Regions from separate parts of the Arthrobacter sp. BC5 genome, predicted to be linked through region 2. Evidence: riboswitches for the same ligand, from Rfam matches in the RefSeq annotation. Region 2 holds a riboswitch; the other holds the start of a gene.
The links. A riboswitch is a leader RNA that binds a small molecule or an ion and turns the genes downstream of it on or off. The one in region 2 is predicted to bind S-adenosylmethionine.
Positions count from the first base shown of each region.

Region 1: linked by a shared signal. The riboswitch ahead of AC1MFI_RS17335 (bifunctional o-acetylhomoserine/o-acetylserine sulfhydrylase) and the one ahead of AC1MFI_RS13975 (cobalamin-independent methionine synthase II family protein) in region 2 are both predicted to bind S-adenosylmethionine.

Region 1 covers NZ_CM155273.1:3,699,577-3,706,797, forward strand. Annotated here, with positions in the region: gene AC1MFI_RS17305 (DMT family transporter) at 1-820, opposite strand, end outside; gene AC1MFI_RS17310 (RNA-binding S4 domain-containing protein) at 862-1,092, shown strand; gene AC1MFI_RS17315 (alpha/beta hydrolase) at 1,130-1,810, opposite strand; gene AC1MFI_RS17320 (SGNH/GDSL hydrolase family protein) at 1,957-2,775, shown strand; gene AC1MFI_RS17325 (hypothetical protein) at 2,909-3,151, opposite strand; gene metX (homoserine O-acetyltransferase MetX) at 3,279-4,421, opposite strand; gene AC1MFI_RS17335 (bifunctional o-acetylhomoserine/o-acetylserine sulfhydrylase) at 4,428-5,744, opposite strand; SAM riboswitch class IV at 5,826-5,942, opposite strand; gene AC1MFI_RS17340 (VOC family protein) at 6,096-6,737, shown strand; gene AC1MFI_RS17345 (DUF1540 domain-containing protein) at 6,808-7,095, opposite strand.
Region 2 covers NZ_CM155273.1:2,974,790-2,982,010, reverse strand. Annotated here, with positions in the region: gene AC1MFI_RS13980 (MBL fold metallo-hydrolase) at 1-457, shown strand, start outside; gene AC1MFI_RS13975 (cobalamin-independent methionine synthase II family protein) at 633-1,871, opposite strand; SAM riboswitch class I at 1,882-1,978, opposite strand; gene AC1MFI_RS13970 (YidH family protein) at 2,309-2,671, shown strand; gene AC1MFI_RS13965 (DUF202 domain-containing protein) at 2,641-3,024, shown strand; gene AC1MFI_RS13960 (hypothetical protein) at 3,251-3,790, shown strand; gene AC1MFI_RS13955 (hypothetical protein) at 4,610-5,389, shown strand; gene AC1MFI_RS13950 (YrhK family protein) at 5,412-5,675, opposite strand; gene AC1MFI_RS13945 (GAF and ANTAR domain-containing protein) at 5,851-6,624, opposite strand; gene AC1MFI_RS13940 (hypothetical protein) at 6,931-7,221, opposite strand, start outside.

The DNA.
Region 1 (7,221 bases), 720 kb from region 2:
GCCCGCCGATCATGCACAACCCCGTAAGCAGGACCCCGAGGCTGCGCACGAGCAGCGCACCGAGCCCGATGAAGACGCACCCCATGGGACCGCCGAGGTAGTACCACCACTCCGACGGCAGCGGATTGCCCGGTCCCGCGACGGCGATCTTGATGAGCCAGGCGGTCAGCAGGACTGCGGTGCCCGCGATGAAGTTCATGAGCGTGGCCGCGAGCGGCGTGCCGTAGTGCAGCGCCGCCGTCCCGTTCATCGCCTGCTGGAAGCTCATCAGCACGCCGGCGGCGACGGGGAGCAGCACGGGCACCAGCCAGCCCGATACCTCGCCCGCGGCACCGAAGCGCGGTGACACGGCCCAGACGACGGACAGGACCGTCAGGACGACACCGATCACGCGCATGGGCGTGGCCGCGCGCTTCCCGCCCGGGCCGATGCCCGCGCGGTCCACCAGGAGCCCGCTGAGCGACTGGCCCATGACGGCCGCCACCGTGAACAGCGCGACGCCGAGGATGCCGATGGTCAGCGACTGGGAGAACACGAAGAACGCACCGATGGCACCGGCCGCCACATAGTAGGGCGGGAAGCGGCGCTCGCGGACGGAGGGGATGATCTGGAGCGCTCCGGCGCGTGCGCTCGGCAGCACGAGCGTGAGGGCGATCATCACGACGAGTCCCGTGCCGAAGCTGATCAGGGCCGCCGCGATGCCGTCGTCGAGCACCGTCCCCAGGGCGCCGTTGATCCTGCCCTGGACGGGGATCGCGAGCCCGGCGGCGAGGGCGAGGGGGAAACCGAGGGCAGGGGGCAGCGCGGGCGCATCAGACACCCGTACAGCCTAGTGCGCGGGCATCCGGCATGATGGATCGCATGACCGACGACGCATCCATCGCAGAACTGCCCATCCGGGACGACATGATCAGGCTCGGGCAGGCCCTGAAGCTCGCCTCGCTCGCGGAGGACGGAGTGGAGGCCAAGGCCCTGATCGACAACGGCCTGGTCCAGGTCAACGGCGAGATCGAGGAACGCCGCGGCCGGCAGCTGCATGCCGGGGACACCGTGCACGTCAACGGCGAGACCGTCCGCATCACGCGCTCCTAGGCGGAGCGGGCGGCCCGTTCGGAGGACCCTGCGCGGATCAGCGCCGGCCGAGGACCGTCATGCTCAGGAACTCCCGCACGTGCGCGAGTTCGCGCTGGTTGATGCTGTGGAACATGTTCGAGTAGAGGATCTTGGTGAGCTTCGTGTGCTTCACCAGCCAGGCGTGGGTGAACTCGATCATCTCGGGCGTGATGACCTGGTCCTCCTGGTCACGTCCCCAGAAGAACGGGACGGGCGTGGCCGCGGCGTCGTCGTCGCGGAAGAAGGGGTGCCCTTCCGAGGGCACGGCGAATCCGGACAGCCCCACGACGCAGGCGAAGTCGGTGGGCCGGTGCCTCAGCAGCGACGTCGCCACCCCCATGCCCTGCGAGAAGCCGAGGATGCTGACGCTCGAGTGTGCTTCCCGGACGGTGTCCAGCCACGCGGACACGGCGCCGACGCTCTCGACGACCCGCTCCACCGAGTAGTCGTCCTCGCGGGACAGCGGGAACCAGGAGAAGCCCTGCCCCACGGCGCGGGGAGCGCGCACGGACGCCACGGTGAACTCCGTGGGCAGGTGGTCGGTGAGGCCCATGAGGTCCTCCTCGTTGGCCATGTAGCCGTGGAACAGGACGAGCAGGGGCGTGCCTGCCCGCTCGGACTCCGGCTTCGACCACAGGACCACGGGGTCCCAGGAACTCGTGGAGGGCGCGGCTGCGCCAGGGGCAGGTTCGGTCATGGTTCCTATCTTGGCACGACACCGGGCGTTGACTCACGGGAGGCCCGAGTTGGGAGAATGGTCGGGTGAGCACTGCCGACGCCCGATCCTCCCTGCCGACCACGCCCACGCCCTCGAGCGGCCCGGCCCCGATCCCGAACGGTCCGATGATCGATCCGAGCCTGAACCCCGAGCCGCACCCGTGGCAGAGGTATGTGGCCCTGGGCGATTCCTTCACCGAGGGGATCGGGGACCCCAACCCGGCGAGCGTCGGCGGAAACCGCGGCTGGGCGGACAGGGTGGCCGAGGAACTGTCCCGCGGGCAGGCAGGCTTCGCCTACGCGAATCTCGCGGTCAGGGGGCGCCTGCTGCAGCAGATCATCGACCAGCAGGTGGAACCGGCCCTGGCCCTGCGGCCGGACCTCGTCACCCTCTCGGCCGGCGGCAACGACCTCCTGCGCCCGGGCGGGGATCCGGATCTGCTCGCGGAGAAGCTCGACGCCGTCGTCGCGACCCTGGCGGCCTCGGGCGCCACGGTGGTCCTCTTCACCGGCCCGGACGTACGGGAGACCGTGCTGGGCAGCATCCGGTCGAAGACCGCCATCTTCAACGAGAACCTGCGCACCGTCGCGGCACGCCACGAAGCGGTCATCGCGGACATGTGGGCGTTGCGGCAGCTCAGGAACCCGCAGATGTGGTCCTCGGACCGCCTGCACTTCTCGCCGCTGGGACACCACACCATCGCCGCGATGGTCCTCGACACCCTGGCCGTCCGGCATACCCTCGAGCCGCTCCTCCCGAAGGACCTCCCGGCCCGCTCCTGGCGCAAGGCCCGCGCCGAGGACCTCGTGTGGGCCCGCGAGTACTTCGTCCCGTGGGTGCTGCGGCGCCTCCGGCACCAGTCCTCGGGCGACGGCGTGACCGCAAAGCGTCTCGAACCGTCGCCGATCTTCGGGCCGGGGATGCCCCCGGGCGCTGGGGACTGATACGGACGGCCCGGCGGTCCGGCCGGTTTCCCCGTCGGAACGACAGGAAGCGGCCGGACCGACAGGAACGACCGGCCGAAGCTCTCCCGGCCGGTCGTTCCTGTACTCTCGCGGGCCCAGCGCAGCCGTTGGTTCAGCTGTCGAGCGAGACCTCACCGTTGGCCACGGCGTCGGCGCACGCGCTGAGATCGGGCCCGGGCTTGAAGTCGACGAACTGCGGCTGCAGCTTCTGGAAGAGGAATTCGTAGATCTCGTCGCGGGACTTCCCGTCCATCGTCTCCACGGCCTCGCGGACCGCGCCCTGGAGAGCGCGGTCGGAGTCGAGCAGGATCTTGTCGCGTGCTTCCTGGTTCCAGCCAATGGTGCTCAGTTCCATGAACAGCTCCTCTTCAACGTCCGTCGATGAGTCCGGGGCGTCGGCCTCGGACGTGCCTGCCGTGAACTCCTAAGCAGGCTTAGCTCCAAGACTAGGTGCCCGTCCGGGGAAACCCAACCGTGGACTGCTACTGCGCGTAGAAGGCGGTGCGGAGCCGGCCGTCGAGCTGGTGGATCTGGGTCAGGAAGGCGTCGTGCCCCACGGGCGAGGAGATCATGTGGACGGGGACCTCCCCGGGCAGTCCGTCCGCGAGCCGCAGGGACTGCTCCGGGAAGTAGAGCCGGTCCGTGTCGACGGCGGCGATGAAGAAGTCAGACGTCGCGGCGCCGAGCGCGTCGTCCAGGCTCCCCCGGTCCCGTGCGGCGTCGTGGCTCATGAGCGCCTCGGTCAGGATCGCGTAGCTGTTGGCGTCGAACCGGTCCACCAGTTTCTCCGCCTGGTGGTCGAGGTAGCTCTCGACCTGGTAGCGGCCGCGCTCGGCCGGCCGCGCGGACCCGAAGGCCTGCTCGGCGTCCTGTTCCGCGCGGCCGAAGCGCGCTTCGAGCTCCCGTTCCGATCGGTAGGTGATGTGCGCGATGCGGCGGGCGAGGCCGAGGCCCGCATCCGGATGCGGGCCGTCGTAGTAGTCGCCGCCGCGGTAGGCGGGATCGAGCCGGATCGCCTGCAGCTGCGCCTGGGCGAACGCTATCTGTTCGGCCGAGCTGGCGGCGGTGCAGGCGATGACGGCGCAGCGCTGGACGCGCTGCGGATACATCAGGGCCCATTCGAGGGCACGCGCCCCTCCCATGGACCCGCCGAGCACCGAGTGCCACTGCCCGATGCCGAGCTGGTCGGCGAGCAGGGCCTCGGCCCGCACGGAATCGCGGATGGTGACGAAGGGGAAACGCGATCCCCAGGGCGTGCCGTCGGGAGCGAGGCTCGCCGGCCCCGTCGAGCCGTAGCAGCCTCCCAGCATATTGATCGACACCACGAAGTAGCGGTCGGTGTCCACCGTGCGGCCGGGTCCCACGAGCGAGTCCCACCAGCCCTCCTCCTCCGAGGCGCCGCGCGCCACGTGCGAGCTGCCCGTCAGGGCGTGCTGCACGAGCACGGCGTTCGAGGCATCCCGGTTCAGCCTGCCCCAGGTCTCGAAGGCGAGCTGCACCTCGGGCAGCCCGCCCCCGGTCTCCAGGGCCAGCGGACCGATCGACGCGATGCGCAGGAGCCCGTCCCCCGAAGGGCGCGTGCCGTCGATCCCGGGGTACAGCGGAGCAGGAGGGTAGGTGGTCACGAAGGGCTAGGCTCCTTTGGCGGCGCGGAAGCCCGCGTCGAGGTCGGCGAGGATGTCGGTGATGTTCTCCAGTCCCACCGACAGGCGGACGAGGCCCGGGCGCACTCCCGCGGTGAGCTGTGCTTCCGCCCCGAGCTGGCTGTGCGTGGTGGACGCCGGATGGATGACGAGCGAGCGGACGTCTCCCACGTTCGCGACGTGGGAGTGCAGTTCGAGACCGTCCACGAAGCGCTTGCCCGCCTCGAGCCCTCCGACGATGTCGAAGCTGACGATCGCGCCCGTGCCGTTCCGTCCGTACTTCCTCCCGCGCTCGTACCAGGGGCTCGAGGCGAGGCCCGCGTAGGAGACGCGCTCGACGTCGTCGTGACCCTCGAGCCACTCGGCGACGGCCTGGGCGTTCTGCACGTGGCGCTCGACGCGCAGGCTGAGGGTCTCCAGTCCCTGCGCGATGAGGAACGCGTTGAACGGGGAGACGGAGGCGCCGAGATCGCGCAGGAGCTGGACGCGCGCCTTCAGGATGTACGCGAGGTTCGCGCCGAGCGCGCTGCCGACGCCGAGGTCCCGCGCGTAGACGAGCCCGTGGTAGCTCTCGTCCGGCGTGTTGAACCCCGGGAACCGTTCGGGGTGCTGTGCGAAGTCGAAGTTGCCCGAATCGACGATGACCCCGGCGATGGCGTTGCCGTGCCCGCCCAGGTACTTGGTCGCCGAGTGGACCACGATGTCCGCGCCCCACTCGATCGGCCGGATCAGATACGGGGTGGACAGGGTGTTGTCCACGATCAGGGGGATCCCGTGCTCGTGGGCGACGGCGCTGATGCCCTCGATGTCGAGGACGTCCTGCCGGGGATTGGAGACGACCTCCCCGAAGAAGAGCTTGGTGTTGGGCCGAACGGCATCCCGCCACTGCTCGAGGTCGTCCGGGTCCTGCACGAAGGTGGTCTCGATGCCGAACTTCTTCAGCGTGTGCTTGAAGAGGTTGTACGTGCCGCCGTAGAGGCTGGGGCTCGCCACGATGTGGTCCCCCGCCTCGGCGATGTTGAGGACGGCGAAGGTCTCCGCCGCCTGGCCCGAGGCGAGCAGCAGCGCGCCGACCCCGCCTTCCAGGCTCGCGATCCGCGTCTCCACCGCTTCCTGGGTGGGATTCCCGATGCGGGTGTAGATGGGCGCGAGTTCGGTCAGCGAGAACCGGTTCGCGGCGCTCTCGGCGCTCGGGAACACGAACGACGACGTCTGGTAGATGGGCAGCGCACGCGCTCCCGTGGCGGCATCCGGCACCTGGCCGGCATGGATCTGGCGTGTCTCAAAGGACCAATCGTTGGACATGGTACTCCCTGTTCAAGGGGCTCCGCCGAGGTCCGATGCTCCGGCCGGTGCACGCCGCTCCAGGAGACCGGGCCCTGCAGGAGCCCGCGCTTGCACGGCGCCGAAGTAGCGCCGAACCTGGTCCTCACCCGGGGCACCCCACCGCGGTTGGAGGGTTGCCGGCCAGCAAGCCGGGGCTTCGTGCTGGCACTCATGACCTGCCTTCATGAAATCCCATCACGGCGGATCCGGCAACCCGTATGACCCTCCGTGAAGCAGGACCGGCTCCCTCCGATGCACCCGCGACGGCCGGGAGCGGCGGTAAGGCGAGCCTAAGTCGAGACGCAGATCACTTAGTGCCAAAATATCGGCATGCGCCTGGACCATGTCTCATATGCCTGCGAACCCGATGGACTTTCCGCCACGGCCGACCGGATCGCCGCAAAGCTCGGTGTGGAGCCGGTGAAAGGTGGTGTGCACCCGCGCTTCGGCACCCGCAACATGATCTTCCCGCTGGTCAACGGCCAGTACCTCGAGGTCGTGGAGGTCCTGAACCACCCGGCGTCGGACAAGGCCCCGTTCGGGCAGGCCGTGCGTGCGCGCTCCGAGGCGGGCGGCGGCTGGATGGGCTGGTGCGTGGCCGTGGACGATCTCGCACCGTTCGAGGAGCGCCTCGGCCGCAGCGCCGTGCCGGGGAACCGCAAGTTCCCGGACGGCCAGGAACTGACGTGGCAGCAGATCGGCATCAAGGGGCTCATCGCGGATCCGCAGGTCCCCTACCTGCTGCGCTGGGATGACGGCACCGAGTCCCTCCACCCCTCGAAGGCACGCCCGGCCGCCGTCAAGCTGGATTGCCTGACCATCGCCGGTTCCTCGGAGCGGGTGACCGAGTGGCTGGGCACCGCCGTCGAGGAGACGCTCGACGGCGTGCAGGTGCAGTGGATCGCCCCGAACGGCACCCCGGGCATCATGTCCGTGACGTTCGAGACCGAGAACGGCCGCGTCGAGATCTAGCCCTCGTCGGCACTGGACGACGAATGGACCGGACGATCGTCCGGTCCATTCCTCGTACTGGCCGTGGTGGTCAGGCGTGGGTGTAGGTGAGGCAGTCCGCTGCGTCGGCGCCCGGTCCCACCTTGACGGCCGGAGCACCGCACAGCAGGTCGTGGTTGTAGCTGCATTCCGAGCGCTGGCAGGCACCGACGTGGGCCAGCATCTTGGGCAGCCCCCCACTGACGGAGGTGTCGATGAAGGTGGCACAGGACGCGTGCTCCTCGCTCCCCGACACCGTGATGGCCACGGCGGTACAGCCGTCGCGGTTGAACGAGCAGTTGTGGACGCTGCACTCGGAGACACTGGTGACGACACTCATGATTCCTCCTGAAGGGTCCGGTGGGGCCCCCGGTCGGAGCCGCCGTCCCGCTGAATGGGATCACGGTAACACCGCGGTTCTCCGATAATTTAGTCATGATTGTCGTGCGCAAATCAGCGACGGCGA
Region 2 (7,221 bases):
CCCCGAGACGGACAAGAACCCGCTCGTCCTGCTGGCCGCCAGTCAGGACCACGCGCAGGAGATCTGGGACCACCTCGTCCGCGTCGGCATCGACAATGTCGCCGGGTACGTCACCAGCATCGACGGGCTGCCCACCACCACGCCCGCCCTCGTGCAGCCCGAAGACCTCGCAGAGGTCGACGCCGCGATGATCCTCGACGTCCGCAACCGCACCGAGCACAGCGCCGGCCACGTCCCCGGGGCTCACCAGCTCAACGGCGGGCGGGTCATGTGGCACCTCGACGAAGTCCCCACCGAAGGGACGATCGTCACCTACTGCCAGAGCGGCTTGCGGAACTCCGTCGCTGCCAGTGCCCTCCGCCGGGCGGGCTACGACGTCGTCGAACTCGACGGCAGTTACCTCGGCTGGAACACCTGGCAGCAAACACAGGCACAGGAAACCGCGCTCACCAACTGACCAGCAGCCCACCGCTTCTGATAGCGGTAGCTGTCTCCTCTGAAGCAGACGCTTCAAATCCAACGGGACGACACATCATCGATGTGCCGTCCCGTTGGTGTTTCCCCTACTTGTCCTCAGCCTTGTCCGCGGCCTTATCCCCTGCCTCGTCCTTTGCCTTGCTCTGTGCGGGCGGCTAGATCGATGTCGAGGAGCGGGCGAAGAGCCGCTCCGTTGCGATCTGCGCGCCGCGCCCCAGGGACTCGAGTTTGGCGGCGGCGATCTGCGGGTGGATCCTTCCGCCCAGCCCGCAGTCGGTGGAGGCCACGACATTCTCCCGACCTACGAGTGCGGCGAAGCGCTCGATGCGCTGGGCGACCAGTTCAGGGTGCTCGACGACGTTGGTCGCGTGGGAGACGACGCCGGGAACCAGCACCTTCCCGGCGGGAAGGTCGACGTCCTGCCAGAGGGTCCATTCGTGTTCGTGGCGGGCGTTGGCTGCCTCGAAGGAGTACGAACCGGCGTTGATGCCCAGTACAAGGTCCACGATGTGGCGAAACTCGATGTCCGTGGTGTGCGGGCCGTGCCAGGATCCCCAGCAGACGTGGAACCGGACCTGTTCCTCGGGTAGTCCCCGCAGCGCATAGTTCAGCGCCTCGACCCGGATCCGGGTGAACTTCTGGTAGTCCTCGATGGAGGGTTCGGGGTTGATCTGGTCCCAGTTCTCCGCGATGGACGGATCGTCGATCTGCACGATCAGGCCTGCTTCGACGATGGCCTTGTACTCCTCGCGCAGGACATCGGCCCAGGCGTAGATGAACTCCTCCTCCGTGGCGTAGTAGTCGTTGCCGATCCTGCTCGCGGACCCGGGTGAGAGGGCCGTGATGAATCCTGTCGGAATGCCCGCAGCGCCCAACCCCGCTTTGAGGTTCGTGATGTCGCTGGCCAGTGCAGCACGCCCGGTGTACGAGATCGGCCCGGTTGCGGACGGAAAGGCCGTGGCGTTCTTGCCGATCTGGATGCCGCTCTCGGGATCCTGGTAGGCCGCCGCGAAGCGGGTCCAGTCACGCCGGTCGGCGAACGAGGTCAGCCGGATGGCGCCGGGCTCGCTACGGACGGGCTCGGCGAGGATCGGATTGAAGTCCGTCAGTTCCAGGCCGGCGGTGCGCTGGAAGCTGTAGGTCCACCAGGCTCCGTAATCGACCGGGTTGGACATCGCCTTGCCGTACTCGCCATCGCCCGGGATCGTGATCCCGAACTCCTTCTGGCGTTGGACGAGGTCCACCACGGCAGTCGTGAGCAGTCCTTCGAATTCGGGTGTCCGTTCCAGGGTGAACCCGTCCTCGGCAAAGGTGCGGGCGGCGTTGGCGGCGATCAGTTCCGGTGTGCGCGGCAGCGAGCCGGCGTGGCTGGTGGAGATGCGATCGAGTGTCATGATGCTTTCCTTTCCATCGGTCCTGCCATTAGCACCTTTCCGGACAAGGAATCCGGGGGAAGCTGCAGCGTCATGGAGGCAGGTCTCTCAGCTGCTCTGGATGGTGTGGCTTAGGGCTCTAAATCCACCGGTGACGCAGGCACGTCCCCTCCACAGCCAAAAGGCTGAGCACCAATCGGAGGGGCTGTGCACCATCATGGACGACTCGACCCTCCTGCTCAAAAATGCTGCCCGTAACAAGCCGGGATTTGATGGCCGGCCTCGAAACGCAGTGATCTGCACCTGGCAACCGCGAACAGGGACGAGGCCTACCGGGGTACTGCCGCCGACAATTGATTCCCCCGCGGTGCGCCCGACGAGGCTCGTTCACGTGTCGTTGACCACCTTGTCTCGCTCATAGGATCGAAGCCTGAGCCGACCCGTTTGGAGAGATTTACATGAGTGATCAACGCTTTCCGCGGAAGCTCTTCAGCGTTGGCGAAGACCCAGACCCCCGCTTCACCCTGGCCAATGAGCGAACGTTCCTTGCATGGATCCGCACGGCCCTGGCCCTGATCGCCGGAGGGGTAGCTCTCGAGGTGTTCGGGCTCGGCCTTCACCCCGGGTTCCGTCTGACGGCCTCGTTCCTGCTGCTCACTGCCGGGGTTCTAGCCCCAGTTCAAGCATGGTTTGGCTGGCTGGGTACCGAGCAGGCGCTGCGCCAAAAACGCTCCCTCCCCAGCTCGATCGCGGGACTCATCATTACCGTCCTGATTTGCGCTGCCGGAGTGTGCGTCATCATCGGGACTGTGTTGGCGTGAGCCCGAACTCGGAGGAAGGTTCTGATCTCCTCGATGCTGGTCTGCCCGCGGAGCGAACGGCACTGGCGTGGAGGCGAACAGCACTGTCGGTTGCACTGAGTTCACTGGTGGCCTTCCGGTTGCTGCCGGAACTACTCGGCAATCCGCTCTGGGCGGGTATGGGTCTGATAGGGGTCATCGGAGCGGGACTGATGTGGACTACATCCCAGCGACGTTATCGGGCTTTCCGCCGTGATCAGTTTCAGACGCCGCACATGCCGTTCGGGGCATGGCCATTGCTTGTTCTCGCCGCTTGCGTCGCACTGCTGGGCGTTGGCGCAGTCGCTCTCGCCATTAGTCTCGCCCCTGCCTAGGCACAGAACGCTCGATCCAACGATCAGGGAATGACTGCTCAGCTGGAAGGCATTTTCGGCGAGCAGGGATCGGAATTGTGAACCCGGTCGAGAGCCGACAAACTGCACCCACTCCAGTCCGTGGCCAGCCCAAGCGTCTTGTGGTCCTAGTTCGAGTGGACAGGATCAGACACCTCTCACCCCTCCCCGTCGGGGAAGTGAGGTCGGGCGCCGGTAGGGTCGATCCATGCCTTTGGATCTGCCGCGCCGCTCCCACGTGTTCGTGGACGAGTCCAAGGCAGGCACCTACTACATCGCGGCCGCGGTCATCTCGCCGGCGGACGTTACCGCAACGCGTTCCGCGATCAGGAGCCTGCGGTACAAGGGCAGCTCCTCGGTGCACTTCAACAGTGAGAGGGACGCAACCAGGCGGGCGTTCCTCAAAGGCGCGGCCCGAACCGGGGTGAAGACCGTCGTGTACATCGTTGATGGCCAGCCCGACAAGGTCGCCCGACCCGCCTGCCTGGGAGCCCTGATCCAGGACCTGTGTGACGTCGAAGCAGAACGCCTCGTGCTCGAGCAGGACGACTCCCTCGCAGCAGCCGACCGGCGGATCATCCACGCCGAACTGAAAACCCGCGGCAACACCACACTGGAATACAGGCATATGCGCCGCACCGAAGAACCCCTGCTGTGGGTCGCAGACGCCGTCGCGTGGTGCTTCCAGAAAGGTGGACCCTGGAGAGCTGAGGCGGAACCGCTCATCGGCCAGGTGCGCAGGCTTTAAATGCGCGAGCCTGGCTCGTCATACCATCCGGAAGACTGCCAGGCTAACTTCGCGGGGCTACTGCCCGTTGCAACGCCCACTGTACCGGGAGTTCCACAACAGGAACAAGCAGTCCTCTAACAGCAGAACCCTACAACTTATGGCTCAACCACAGGTGGACGGCTTTGAGCTCCACCCTTCGGGCTCCACCCGACCACAGGTGGATGACCCATCCGCACTAGTACACCGGGGCACCAGGTTCTCTCCCCCGCCCGCGAAGGAGCATTGGGGGCAATACGCCCTGTGAAAAGCTGGCCAGGGCTCGCTTCACCACCGATCGAGCAGAGAAGCACACACCGTGCTGGAGCCGCACCAGTGACCTTCACAGCAGCGACATGCTCCTAGCCATCGTGTGTGGATCTGTGAGGATGGCTCTCGCCTGCGCCGTCCCGCTTTCCTTTTAGCGCCCGACACCGGCAGCCGCGCCTGACCTTCGGGCCCCTCAAACTTCTCAGGTGAACGAAGATCCGCCGCCCCCAAAGCGACCGTCCTGTGCGCGGAGCTTGCCACATGACGACCGTCCGCGCAGGACCTGTTTTGGCTTGACCCGGCGCCTGAACCCTTGGGAGCTTTGAAAGATAAGCCTACTGATAAACAAGGGGACGCGTGTCTCGACTGCTCTAAGCGAGCACCAGAAGCTCAGCAGGTAAGGCAAATAGCCCCTTCAGGACCAAGAACACGAGACAAAAGACCAATAATGGCGAATCAGAGACACCCGATCCCTAAACAATCCGCGACGATATCGGGGAGATTACCCTCGGGACAGTGGCTGCACATGACGTGGCGCAAATGGATCTGACGATCGGGCAGAGCGTCCTGGGCGCCTTCGTCCTGACGGTGGTGCTCGCGGTGCTGCACCTGTTGGCACCGCGCATCCGAAAACTTCCGCTCGTCCCTGAGCGCTACACCGGCTCCTTCGCCGGCGGTCTCGCCGTCGCGTATGTCTTCCTTCACCTCCTTCCGGACATCGCAGAGGGTAATGAGGCGATCGGTGAGGCGCTGGAGAACGCCGTTACCGTGACACCGCTTCTTGACCTCGGGATCTTCGTGGTGGCCCTGGCCGGCTTCACCGTCTTCTACGGGCTGGAGCGCATGGCGTCCCGTCAGGGTCTCCGGGATGGCAGGAGAAGCACTCCCTCCAATGCCGCGTACTGGCTCCACCTCGGATCATTCGTCGTGTACAACATCCTGATCACCTACACGATGGCCCTGCGGTTCCAAACCGGTATCCTGTTTGCCCTGCTCTTCACTGTTGCCATGGGCCTTCACTTCGTCCTGACCGACCGGGGCCTGGAAGAACACTACGGGCAGAGGTTCCGGCGTTCAGGGCGGATCGTCCTCGCCGCCGCGCTCCTGGCGGGGTGGGTACTGGATGCGCTCTTCGCACCCAACAGCACGCTGGTCGTGGCACTGCTCACCGGCGCACTGGGCGGCTCCATCCTGCTGAACGTCTTCAAGGAAGAGCTGCCCTCGAACCGGAACTCAAGCTTCCTGTGGTTCACCATTGGCCTCGTGCTCTACGCCGTGCTGCTCACCACAGTCACAGCCCTCAGCGCCTGATCAGCCCACCACCAGGGTCGTATCAGAAGTCGTTGCTGTTCCGAGTGCGGGTCACCGTGCGCAGGTGAACGTTCCGGGACAAGCGGATCACCGGCCGGATCAGGAGTTCGATCGAACCGATCAGGAACAGCCATGTTCCCGCCGTCGTCGTGCTCTCCTGGAAGAAGAGGATGCTGCCGATGATGAACCAGAGCGCCACCAGTATGTCGTTGACGATCGACAGGACCTCGTACCTGTTGTGTAGGACGAGCTCGCGTCCGCCCAGCGGCACAAGATCCTTACCCACGAAAACCTTCTTCATCGAGGAACAGCTCGGGCCTCCCGGAGGGAGGCTGTAACACCTAGTGCTGTCTGGTTCGCACCAGGGTGGACAGGTTCATCAGGGCTGCCGGCGGCCCTGGCACAGTCATGTCCCAAGTCGAGCCCGGTTACCGGTGCGGCACGATGGGGCGCAAGGAGGTTCAGCTACCTGGTTTCGTCCTCGTCCTCGTCCTCGTTTTCGTTTTCGTGACGAGTTCTCCGCTGGTGGCCAGATCTTCCGCGATCCGGATGAGCTTGATGTTCGTGTTTGCGCTTACCGTGCTCAGCAGGGTGAAGGCCTGGTGCGCGCTGATCTTGTGCCGCTCCATGAGAATGCCTTTGGCCTGGCCGATGAGGTCCCGGTTCGCCAGTGCGTCGTTGAGTTCCTTGATTTCCTGGGAGTCCGCGAACGCGACGGCCGCATGCGCGGCCACGAGGAGCCCTACCTGCTCGGACTCCTCATCGAACACGTCCACGTCGTCCCCGTAGACGTTCAGGGCACCCAGGTTGTCACCCTCGACGAACAGTTGGAAGGAGAGCATGCTGCGCGCACCGAGGGCCCAGGCGCGCTGGGAGAATTTTGGCCACCGGGTTTCCTCACTGAGATTGGGAACCCGGACGATCTGCTCCTTGTAAGCCGCGTCCAGGCATGGGCCTTGTCGTGTCTCGGTCTGGACGGCGTCGACGTCGCGGGGAAGGTCGCTGGACGCGGCGCGTGATTCGGCGGTCCTGCGTGCCTTGACCAGGCTGATGGAGGCCTCGGCAGCGTGCGGAATCAACCGGACCGCTGTGCCAACGATGTCCTGAAGGATGGATTCGGTGTCGGACTCAGCCTGCAGGGTCCGAGCCAGGTCACTGAGCTGGTTGGCAATATCCCCAGGAATCTCGCTGCCGCCAAGCATGCCCTGCCCGTCCTGCGTTGCTTCGCTTGTCATCGGGGGCACCCCGCCGTCCTATTGAATAGATTCGTTCGCCACTTATAGGTGTGCCCAGCACAGATCCTGAACCATCAGCCTACTCGGGCACCCAAGCGGGGGTGGCTCAGCGTGGGCGGCCGAATGGCACGTGAGCGTAGGCAGTCCATCGTCGAAGCGGTGACGGGGGTGGAACTTCGCCGTCCATTAACGACCGTCCGTAGGACTTCCAGAAGTAGCTGCATCCGGAGCGGTAGTCGTGTTCCGTGAGCCGTGTCCGGAAGCTATGTACGGCGAGCAACCTTGATAGTGCAGATTAGGGAAGCCCTAGAACAGGGTTGGGGCTTCGGGGTCGATGCCGGCGAGCAGGGGCCGGATAATCGGTTCGTTCCATCCGTGCTCGAGGAGGGCTATGCGCAGCTCGACGGACTGGGCGCGGAACTGGGCGCGGCCGACGCCGCGCCACCGGAAGGTCGAGGCGTTGGCATGCCGGCCCTTCTGGGACCGGTCAAGCATGTTCAACGCTTGGGTGCCGGGCAACAGGTGAGTGTCTGTCCCGGTGCTCGCGTGGACGCATAGGGGGACGTCGCAGACGTGCATGAGGGCGATGCCAGGGTG